DNA from 2 places in the Streptomyces sp. NBC_01314 genome. Region 1 is predicted to be linked to the other one. Evidence: riboswitches for the same ligand, from Rfam matches in the RefSeq annotation. Region 1 holds a riboswitch; the other holds the start of a gene.

Region 1 (4,893 bases):
GTGCAGTCGCAGCCATTCGGGAAGGTCCCCGAGTCGCAGGTCGGGCAATCGTGCCGCATTCGAAGCGAACGTCCAGGCTTGCATATGACCGTCATCGTCCAGCTGCGCGGCGACCGCCGCCATGCGCTCCACGACATCGGCGACGACGCCCTTGGAGTAGAGGAGGGACATGGATCCGGAGGCGTCCAGAACCAGAACGACCCGCGCGGTGATGCCGGCCGCTCCATGCTTTCTGAGGCTGACCGCCACCTGCTCCTTGCGCAGCGACAGACGCTTGCGCATGTCGACGGGCAGCTGTTCCTCGTCCTTGCTGAGCCGCGGGCCGACCGGTGCCGCGGCTGGGGCGGGCGGTGCGGCTGGGACAGGCAGTGCGGCTGGGACAGGCGGTGCGGGGACACAGGTCGAGGGGAACGCTGACGGGTCCGAGGGCGCATCGTCAACGGTGATGCCGAAATCGGAGGCCAGTCCAGCGAGCCCGGAGGCATAACCCTGACCGACTGCGCGGAACTTCCACTGCCCCGCCCGTAGATACAGCTCGCCGCCGATGAACGCGGTCTCCGTCCCAGCCTCCATGTGAAACCGCGCGATCTCGGTCTGTGTCGCGGCGTCCAGCAGCCTCAGGGTCAGCCCAGGCACCTGCCCGAACGTTCCGCCATCGGCCGACGCACACAGCACGACCCGCTCGACAGTGGGCTCGAGCGAGTGCAGATCCACCTCGACCGTGTCGGTCAGAACACCACCGGCACTCCGCTTTCCCAGGTGGACCACAGCATTCGAAGCATGCTGCGGCTGGTTGTAGAAGACGAAGTCACCGTCGTCGCGAACACGTCCGACACCGGTGAGCAGCAACGCCGAGGCGTCGACATCGGGTGTGCCGACTCCTCCGGACCACGTCAGTTCAACGCGCACCGTGGGAAATTCGACGGGAAGGTTGGCGCCCTTGCTCAGTGCTCTCGCTGTCATGGGGGCAGTCTGCCCGCCGAGAGAGCGGGAGGGCAGACCTGCTGAGGTCTTCAAGGGTGCGATGCCCCGAAGCACCAAGGCATCGCACCCCGATTCTCATTCCGCCAGCGGCAGATACACCCGGTTCCCGCTCTCCGCGAATTCCTTCGACTTCTGGAGCATCCCCTCAGCGATCTCCTTCTGCGAAGCCCCCTCGGCCGCCGCACCGCCGAACCGCTCTGCGATGCTCTGGCTGATCTTCATCGAGCAGAACTTCGGGCCGCACATGGAACAGAAGTGGGCCGTCTTGGCAGGCTCCGCCGGGAGCGTCTCGTCGTGGAACTCACGGGCCGTTTCGGGGTCGAGGGCCAGATTGAACTGGTCCTCCCAGCGGAACTCGAAGCGGGCGTCCGACAACGCGTCGTCCCACTCCTGTGCGCCCGGATGCCCCTTGGCGAGGTCCGCCGCGTGGGCCGCGATCTTGTAGGTGATGACGCCGGTCTTCACGTCGTCGCGATTGGGCAGTCCCAAGTGCTCCTTGGGCGTGACGTAGCAGAGCATCGCAGTGCCCCACCACGCGATCATCGCGGCGCCTATGCCCGAGGTGATGTGGTCGTACGCCGGTGCGACGTCGGTGGTCAGCGGGCCGAGCGTATAGAACGGAGCCTCATCGCAGATCTCCTGCTGCAGGTCGATGTTCTCCTTGATCTTGTGCATCGGGACATGTCCCGGGCCCTCGATCATGGTCTGTACGTGAAAACTCTTGGCGATCGTGTTGAGTTCCCCGAGCGTGCGCAGCTCCGCGAACTGCGCCTTGTCGTTGGCGTCCGCGATGGAGCCCGGCCGAAGTCCGTCGCCGAGGGAGTACGTGACGTCGTAGGCGGCGAGGACCTCGCACAGTTCCTCGAAGTTCTCGTAGAGGAACGACTCCTTGTGATGCGCCAGGCACCAGGCCGCCATGATCGAGCCGCCGCGCGAGACGATGCCGGTCTTGCGGTTCGCGGTGAGCGGCACATACGCGAGGCGCACGCCCGCGTGGACCGTCATGTAGTCCACACCCTGTTCAGCCTGTTCGATGACCGTGTCCTTGTAGATCTCCCAGGTCAGCTCCTCGGCCTTGCCGTCGACCTTCTCCAGCGCCTGGTAGAGCGGCACCGTGCCGATGGGGACGGGGGAGTTGCGCAGCACCCACTCGCGGGTGGTGTGGATGTTCCGGCCGGTGGAAAGGTCCATGACCGTGTCGGCGCCCCAGCGGGTCGCCCAGGTCATCTTCTCGACCTCCTCCTCGATGGAGGAGGTGACCGCGGAGTTGCCGATGTTGGCGTTGACCTTCACCAGGAACCGCTTGCCGATGATCATCGGCTCGGTCTCCGGATGGTTGACGTTCGCCGGCAGTACGGCCCTGCCTGCGGCGATCTCCTCGCGGACGACCTCCGGCGAAACGTTCTCCCGTACGGCCACGTACTCCATCTCGGGGGTGATCTCCCCACGTCGTGCGTACGCGAGCTGGGTCACCGCCCGGCCGTCACGACTGCGACGCGGCAGGCGTGGCCGGCCCGGGAACACCGCGTCGAGGTTGCGCAGTCCGCCACGCGGCGAGGTGTGCTTGATCCCGTCGTCCTCGGGGCGGACTGGACGACCCGCGTACTCCTCGGTGTCTCCCCGGGCGACGATCCAGTTCTCGCGAAGGGGGAGCAGTCCCCGCCTGACATCGGTCTCCGCTGTCGGATCGGTGTACGGGCCGGAAGTGTCGTACAGGGTGACGGACTGCCCGTTGGTGAGGTGCACCTGGCGGACCGGCACCCGCAGATCGGGGCGCGAGCCCTCGATGTACGACTTGTGCCAGCCGATGGACTTCCCGGCCTCCAGGGGCTGTTCGCCCTGGTTCCTTTCGCCCTCGGACGGGACAGATGTCCCGTCCGCCTGGCTGGAGGCAGGCGTGCGTGTGTCCTCGATGGTCATGAGACCTACTCCCTACGCCGGCATTACCCGGTAACAGGTTCAGCGGTCGACGCAGCGATTTCCGCCCGACGATGTTCCACGTGAAACATCGCGTCTGCGGAGGTCAACGCCCTCTCAGCCCGGTGCTCCGAGCTCCCGCGTGTGCAAAGGTGCCTCCACGCTAGCGGCAGATGTGGCGCGGTGAACAGTGGGCATCGCTCGTTCTTGCGATGATCGGTCGGTGACCACGACGCAGCAGCCCCCGCCTCCACCCCCCGAGCCGCCCCATGGCCATGGTCCCGGAAACGGCCACGGGCATGGGTCCGACGGTGGCCCCGGCTACGGTTCCGGCGGCCACGGCTCCGGAGGCGGCGAAGGCCCGTCCTCCGGTGGCGGCCACGGGCATTCCCACAGCCACAGCCACGGCCCCGCCGCGCCCGTTTCGCAGCACCTGCGCAAGGTCATCGCAGCGGTGCTGATCCCCTTCGCGACCGCGGTCGTCGTGGGCCTCGTCGTGCTCTGGCCCGGCGGCGCCCCGGCGCACGAGCGCACCGGCGTGGGCTTCGACCGGCAGACACAGCAGGCCACCGTCACCAAGGTCGACGAGGTCGACTGCTCGTCGGTGAACGCCTCGGGCGGCACCCCGACCGGCGACACGTCCACCGCCGAGGGCTCGTCCGCCCAACAGCAGGCCAACGGCACCTGCAAAAAGGCCACGATCCGGGTGGAGACCGGCGACGACAAGGGCCGTACGTTCACTGAGATCGTGCAGCCGGACCAGTCACGGCAGTTGGAGCAGGGCCAGGAGGTCGTGGTCGCGTACGAACCCGCCGCGCCCAAGGACCTGCAGTACTCGGTCACCGATGTGAACCGGAAGTTCCCGATGGCGCTGCTCGCCGGGATCTTCGCGCTCGCCGTCGTGGTGGTGGGCCGGATGCGCGGTGTCATGGCCCTGGTGGCGCTGGCCATCAGCTTCATGGTGCTGACCCTCTTCATCCTGCCAGCCATCCTGCAGGGCTCGAATCCGCTGGTGGTCGCGGTGATCGGAGCGAGCGCCATCATGCTGATCGCCCTCTACATGTGTCACGGGCTCTCGGCCCGAACATCCGTGGCGGTGATCGGCACCCTGATCTCACTGCTGCTGATCGGCCTGTTGGGCTCGGGATTCATCGGCTGGGCCTATCTGACCGGCAACACGGACGACAACACCGGTCTGATCCACGGGCTGTACCCGACGATCGATATGAGCGGTCTGCTGCTCGCGGGCGTCATCATCGGTTCGCTCGGTGTGCTCGACGACGTGACGGTCACACAGACGTCGGCGGTCTGGGAACTGCACGAGGCCAATCCGGCGATGGGCTGGCGAGGTCTGTACCGCGCGGGCATTCGGATCGGCAGGGACCACATCGCGTCGGTGGTCAACACCCTCGTCCTCGCCTACGCCGGTGCCGCGCTACCCCTGCTACTCCTCTTCTCGATCGCGCAGAGCAGCGTCGGCACGGTCGCCAACAGCGAGCTCGTCGCCGAGGAGATCGTGCGCACGCTCGTCGGCTCGATCGGCCTGGTGGCCTCGGTCCCGGTGACCACCGTGCTGGCCGCCCTGGTCGTCTCGGCCGACCGCCCGGGGGCCCCGGAACCGGCGGCGGCCGTGCCCGCTCCGGCCCGTGGGGGGAGGGGCCGCCGCCGCAAGCGCTGAAGCGTTACGGCACCCTGGCGCCGTAACGGTTCACCCCGCGCTCTGTTCCTCCGCCAGGATGCGGTCCAGAGCCTCGTCGAGCAGCGTGTCGAAGTCGGCGAGGGAACGCTCCTGCCCCAGCGGCACGAGCTTGTCCGTACGGTCCAGGAAGGCCACCAGCGGCGCCGTGCCGACCCGGAACATCGCCTGGTCGGTGCCCACCTGAAGCCGGATCAGGACCTCGCCGAACGTCTCCGGATCGGCGGGTGCGATGTGGACGTCCCCGTCCCCGCACGGCCGTCCCACGCCGTCGATGAGCAGCTCCCGCCCGAAGG
Region 2 (4,893 bases), 2.2 Mb from region 1:
CCGGCAGGGTTGCGACCACCCGTGGCCACGGCTCCCCCTACTCCGTGACGGTCACGGGCAACCTGCCCGAGGACACGGGGTACACGATGTGGGTGTGCGTGGTGAAGGGCGACTTCTCGAAGTGCTCGGAGAAGTACACGGTGCGCTCCTGACCTGAACGTCGTGCCTGCGGCCCACCACGGGCCGCAGGCACGTCTGCCTCGGGTGGTACGGATGGCAAGGCGGACCGGTGCTCGGCGCGCTGGGCCACTCCCGTTGATCTGCGACACTGGTACGGCTATGCCTAAGCCCGGAGAACTCACATTCGTCGCCCCCCGCGGAGCCAAGAAGCCGCCGCGGCATCTTGCCGATCTCACGCCTGTGGAGCGTAAGGAGGCTGTTGCCGCGATCGGGGAGAAGCCGTTTCGCGCCAAGCAGCTGTCGCAGCACTACTTCGCGCGGTACGCGCACGACCCGGAACAGTGGACCGACATCCCCGCGGGTGCGCGCGCGAAGCTTCAGGATGCGCTGCTTCCGGAGCTGATGACGGTCGTGCGGCATCTGTCGGCCGACCAGGAGACGACGCGTAAGACGCTGTGGCGACTGTTCGACGGGACGCTCGTCGAGTCGGTGCTGATGCGGTACCCGGACCGGGTCACCATGTGCATCAGTTCGCAGGCCGGATGCGGGATGAACTGTCCCTTCTGTGCCACCGGGCAGGCCGGGCTCGACCGGAATCTTTCCACCGCCGAGATCGTCCACCAGATCGTCGACGGGATGCGGGCGCTCAGGGACGGCGAGATTCCCGGTGGGCCGGCGCGGCTCTCCAACATCGTCTTCATGGGGATGGGCGAGCCGCTCGCCAACTACAACCGGGTCGTCGGCGCCATTCGCCGGCTGACCGATCCGGAGCCGGACGGGCTCGGGCTCTCGCAGCGCGGGATCACCGTGTCCACGGTCGGGCTGGTGCCCGCGATCCACCGGTTCTCGGACGAAGGGTTCAAGTGTCGGCTCGCCATCTCGCTGCACGCCCCGGACGACGAACTGCGCGACACGCTCGTCCCCGTGAACACGCGGTGGAAGGTGCGCGAGGTCATGGACGCCGGGTGGGAGTACGCGGCCAGGTCCGGGCGTCGGCTGTCCATCGAGTACGCGCTGATCCGGGACATCAACGACCAGGCGTGGCGCGGTGACCGGCTGGGCCGGCTGCTCAAGGGCAAGCCGGTGCATGTGAACCTGATTCCGCTGAACCCGACTCCGGGGTCCAAGTGGACCGCTTCCCGGCCCGAGGACGAGAAGGCGTTCGTCGACGCCATCGCCGCCCATGGGGTGCCGGTGACCGTCCGGGACACCCGGGGCCAGGAGATCGACGGGGCGTGCGGGCAGCTGGCGGCCACCGAGAGGTAGGACCGGAGACAGGGCCCCCTGGCCACCGGTAGGAGTCGGAATCAGGCCACGGGGTACTCTGACCTTCGTACACATCTTCATATTCCGACAGGGGAGCGCCACAGCGCTGAGAGTGCGGCAAGCGGCCGCAGACCCTCTGAACCTCGCCCAGGTCATTCTGGGTAGGAAGTTCGGTCATCACTCAAGCTGTTGCGCCCTGCCCGGGAGCCTTCGGAAATCTCCGACGATCCCGGGCAGGGCCGCGTCTCTTCCTGGTCACCCCCAGGAGGAATCCAGTGCAGATCAGATCGTTCGTCGCCGCGGCTGTCGGCCTCGGGCTCGTCACGCTGTCCGCGTGCGGTTCCTCGTCCGACGACACAGGGTCGGGCGCTTCCAAGACCGTCACCCTCGTCAGCCACGGCTCCTTCGCCTACTCCAAGGACGTGCTGAAGGCGTTCGAGAAGGAGTCGGGGTACAAGGTCAAGGTCCTCAAGAGCGGGGACGCGGGGCAGGCCGTCAACCAGGCGATCCTGACCAAGGGCAACCCCCAGGGCGACGTCTTCTTCGGTGTCGACAACACGCTGCTGTCCCGCGCGCTCGACAACGGCCTCTTCCAGCCGTACGAGGCGAAGGGGCTCGACAAGGTCGGCGCCGAGTACCAGTTGGACAAGGACGAGCACCGGGTCACTCCCATCGACTCCGGTGACATCTGCGTCAACTACGACAAGGCGTACTTCAGCAAGAACAAGATCGAGCCGCCGCAGTCGTTCGACGATCTCGTCAAGCCCGAGTACAAGGACCTGCTCGTCACGGAGAACGCGTCCACCTCCTCACCGGGGCTCGGATTCGTCCTCGGTACGGCCGCGCGGTACGGGGACGACGGGTGGGAGGGCTACTGGGACAAGCTCAAGGCCAACGGTGTGAAGGTCGTCAACGGCTGGGAGCAGGCGTACTACCAGGAGTTCTCCGGGTCGACGGACGGCAAGAAGGCCGGGGGTGACCGGCCGCTCGTCGTGTCGTACGCCTCCTCGCCGCCCGCCGAGGTCGTCTACGCGGACCCGAAGCCGAAGACCGCGCCCACCGGGGTCGCGACCGGCACCTGCTTCCGGCAGATCGAGTTCGCGGGGCTGCTGAGCAACGCGAAGAACGCCGAGGGCGGCAAGGCGCTGATCGACTTCCTGATCTCGAAGAGGTTCCAGGAGGACATGCCGCTCAACATGTTCGTGTACCCCGTGGTCGAGGGGGCGTCCGTGCCCGCCGAGTTCACCGAGTACGGGCCCGCGGCGAAGGACCCGGCGACCATGGCGCCCGAGAAGATCGCCGAGAACCGTGACCAGTGGGTCAAGTCGTGGGCCTCGCTCGTACTGAAGTGACCGAGGAAGCCGAGGCGGCCGAGGAAGCTGAGGCGGCCAAGGAGGTCGTGGCCGTACCGCGTCGACCTCGCGGGCCGCGTCGGCGGGGGAGCGCGGCGCGGCTCTGGCTCATGGTGCTGCCCGTCGCGTTCTTCGGGGTGTTCTTCGCCTACCCCGTCGCCGCGATCGTCGTGCGGGGGCTGAAGGGCGACGGGACCTGGCACCTCGGGCGGATCGCGGATGTGGTGGGGGACCCCGGCATCCGGCATGTGCTGTGGTTCACCACCTGGCAGGCACTCGTCTCGACCGCGCTCACGCTGCTGATCGCGCTCCCTGGCGCGTATGTGTTCGCGCGCTTCGATTTCAGGGGCAAGGACATCCTGCGGGCGGTGGCGACCGTGCCGTTCGTGCTGCCGACCGTGGTCGTCGGTACGGCGTTCCTGGCGCTGGTCGGGCGCGGCGGACTCTTCGACGAACTGTGGGGCGTACGCCTGGACACCACGGTCTGGGCGATCCTGCTCGCGCATGTGTTCTTCAACTACGCGGTCGTCGTACGGACCGTCGGCGGGCTGTGGGCGCAGCTCGACCCGGGGCAGGAGGAGGCCGCGCGGATGCTGGGGGCGTCGCCGCTCTCGGCCTGGCGGAAAGTCACGCTTCCGGCGCTCGCACCCGCCGTGGCCGCCGCCGCGTTGATGGTCTTCCTCTTCACCTTCACCTCCTTCGGGGTGGTGCAGATCCTCGGCGGGCCGACCTTCTCGACGCTCGAAGTGGAGATCTACCGGCAGACCTCGGAGATCTTCGACCTCGCGACGGCCGCCGTGCTGACGCTCGTGCAGTTCGTCGCGGTCGGGGTCATCCTCGCCGTGCACGCGTGGACCGTACGGCGACGGGAGACCGCCCTGCGGCTGGTGGACGCGTCGCTCACCTCCCGACGACCGCGTGGGGCGGGGCAGTGGGCACTGCTGGGCGGGGTCCTCGCCACCGTCGTCGTGCTGATCCTGCTGCCGCTGGGCGTGCTGGTGGAGCGGTCGCTCGACGCGCCGGGGTCCGCGTTCGGCTACTACGAGGCGCTGACCGGCGACGACAGTGGGATCTTCCTGGTGGCACCGATCGAGGCGGTCGGGAACTCGCTCACGTACGCGCTCGCCGCGACCGTCATCGCCCTGTTGATCGGCGGGCTCGCCGCCGCCGCGCTCACCCGGCGTGCCGGCCGTCTCGTCCGTGGTTTCGACGCGTTGCTCATGCTGCCGCTCGGGGTGTCCGCGGTGACCGTCGGCTTCGGGTTCCTGATCGCGCTGGACGAGCCGCCTCTCGACCTGCGGTCCTCCTGGATCCTGGTGCCGCTCGCCCAGGCCCTGGTCGGCGTCCCCTTCGTCGTACGGATCATGCTGCCCGTGCTGCGCGCGGTGGACGAGCGGCTGCGGGAGGCGGCGGCCGTGCTCGGGGCGTCGCCGTGGCGGGTGTGGCGGGAGGTCGATCTGCCGATGGTGCGACGGGCGCTGCTGATCGCGGCCGGGTTCGCCTTCGCCGTGTCGCTCGGTGAGTTCGGGGCGACCGTGTTCATCGCTCGGGCCGACAACCCGACGCTCCCGGTCGCCGTGGCACAGCTCCTCGGTCGTCCCGGTGACCTCAACTACGGCCAGGCCATGGCCCTTTCGACGATTCTGATGGTGGTGTGCGCGGTGGCCCTGCTGGTGCTGGAGCGCCTCCGTACCGATCGTACGGGGGAGTTCTGATGTTGCTCGGGCTTGAGAACGCGACCGTGCGGTTCGACGGACGGCCCGTGCTCGACGCGGTCGATCTGGAGGTCGCGGAGCACGAGATCGTGTGTGTGCTGGGGCCGAGCGGCAGCGGCAAGTCGACGCTGCTGCGGGTCGTCGCGGGGCTCCAACCGCTCGACGGCGGACGGGTGTTGTTGGATGGGCGGGACCAGCGGGGTGTGCCCGCCCATAAGCGCGGTGTGGGCCTGATGTTCCAGGACCACCAGCTCTTCCCGCAGCGGGACGTGGCCGGCAACGTCGCCTTCGGTCCCCGCATGCATGGCGCGGCGAAGGATGAACGAGCCGTACGCGTAAGGGAGTTGCTGGAGCTGGTCGGGCTCCCCGGAGCGGCTCGGCGGCGGGTCGGGGAGCTGTCCGGCGGTGAGCAGCAGCGGGTCGCGCTGGCCCGGGCCCTC

The links. A riboswitch is a leader RNA that binds a small molecule or an ion and turns the genes downstream of it on or off. The one in region 1 is predicted to bind thiamine pyrophosphate.
Region 2: another riboswitch for thiamine pyrophosphate. It lies ahead of OG622_RS15240 (thiamine ABC transporter substrate binding subunit); the one in region 1 lies ahead of thiC (phosphomethylpyrimidine synthase ThiC).

Annotation. Positions count from the first base shown of each region.
Region 1 covers NZ_CP108394.1:5,729,291-5,734,183, reverse strand. Annotated here, with positions in the region: gene OG622_RS25145 (VWA domain-containing protein) at 1-963, opposite strand, end outside; gene thiC (phosphomethylpyrimidine synthase ThiC) at 1,060-2,904, opposite strand; TPP riboswitch at 2,897-3,053, opposite strand; gene OG622_RS25135 (YibE/F family protein) at 3,125-4,579, shown strand; gene OG622_RS25130 (SsgA family sporulation/cell division regulator) at 4,610-4,893, opposite strand, start outside.
Region 2 covers NZ_CP108394.1:3,497,449-3,502,341, reverse strand. Annotated here, with positions in the region: gene OG622_RS15250 (hypothetical protein) at 1-152, shown strand, start outside; gene rlmN (23S rRNA (adenine(2503)-C(2))-methyltransferase RlmN) at 280-1,386, shown strand; TPP riboswitch at 1,466-1,572, shown strand; gene OG622_RS15240 (thiamine ABC transporter substrate binding subunit) at 1,662-2,738, shown strand; gene OG622_RS15235 (ABC transporter permease) at 2,849-4,453, shown strand; gene OG622_RS15230 (ABC transporter ATP-binding protein) at 4,453-4,893, shown strand, end outside.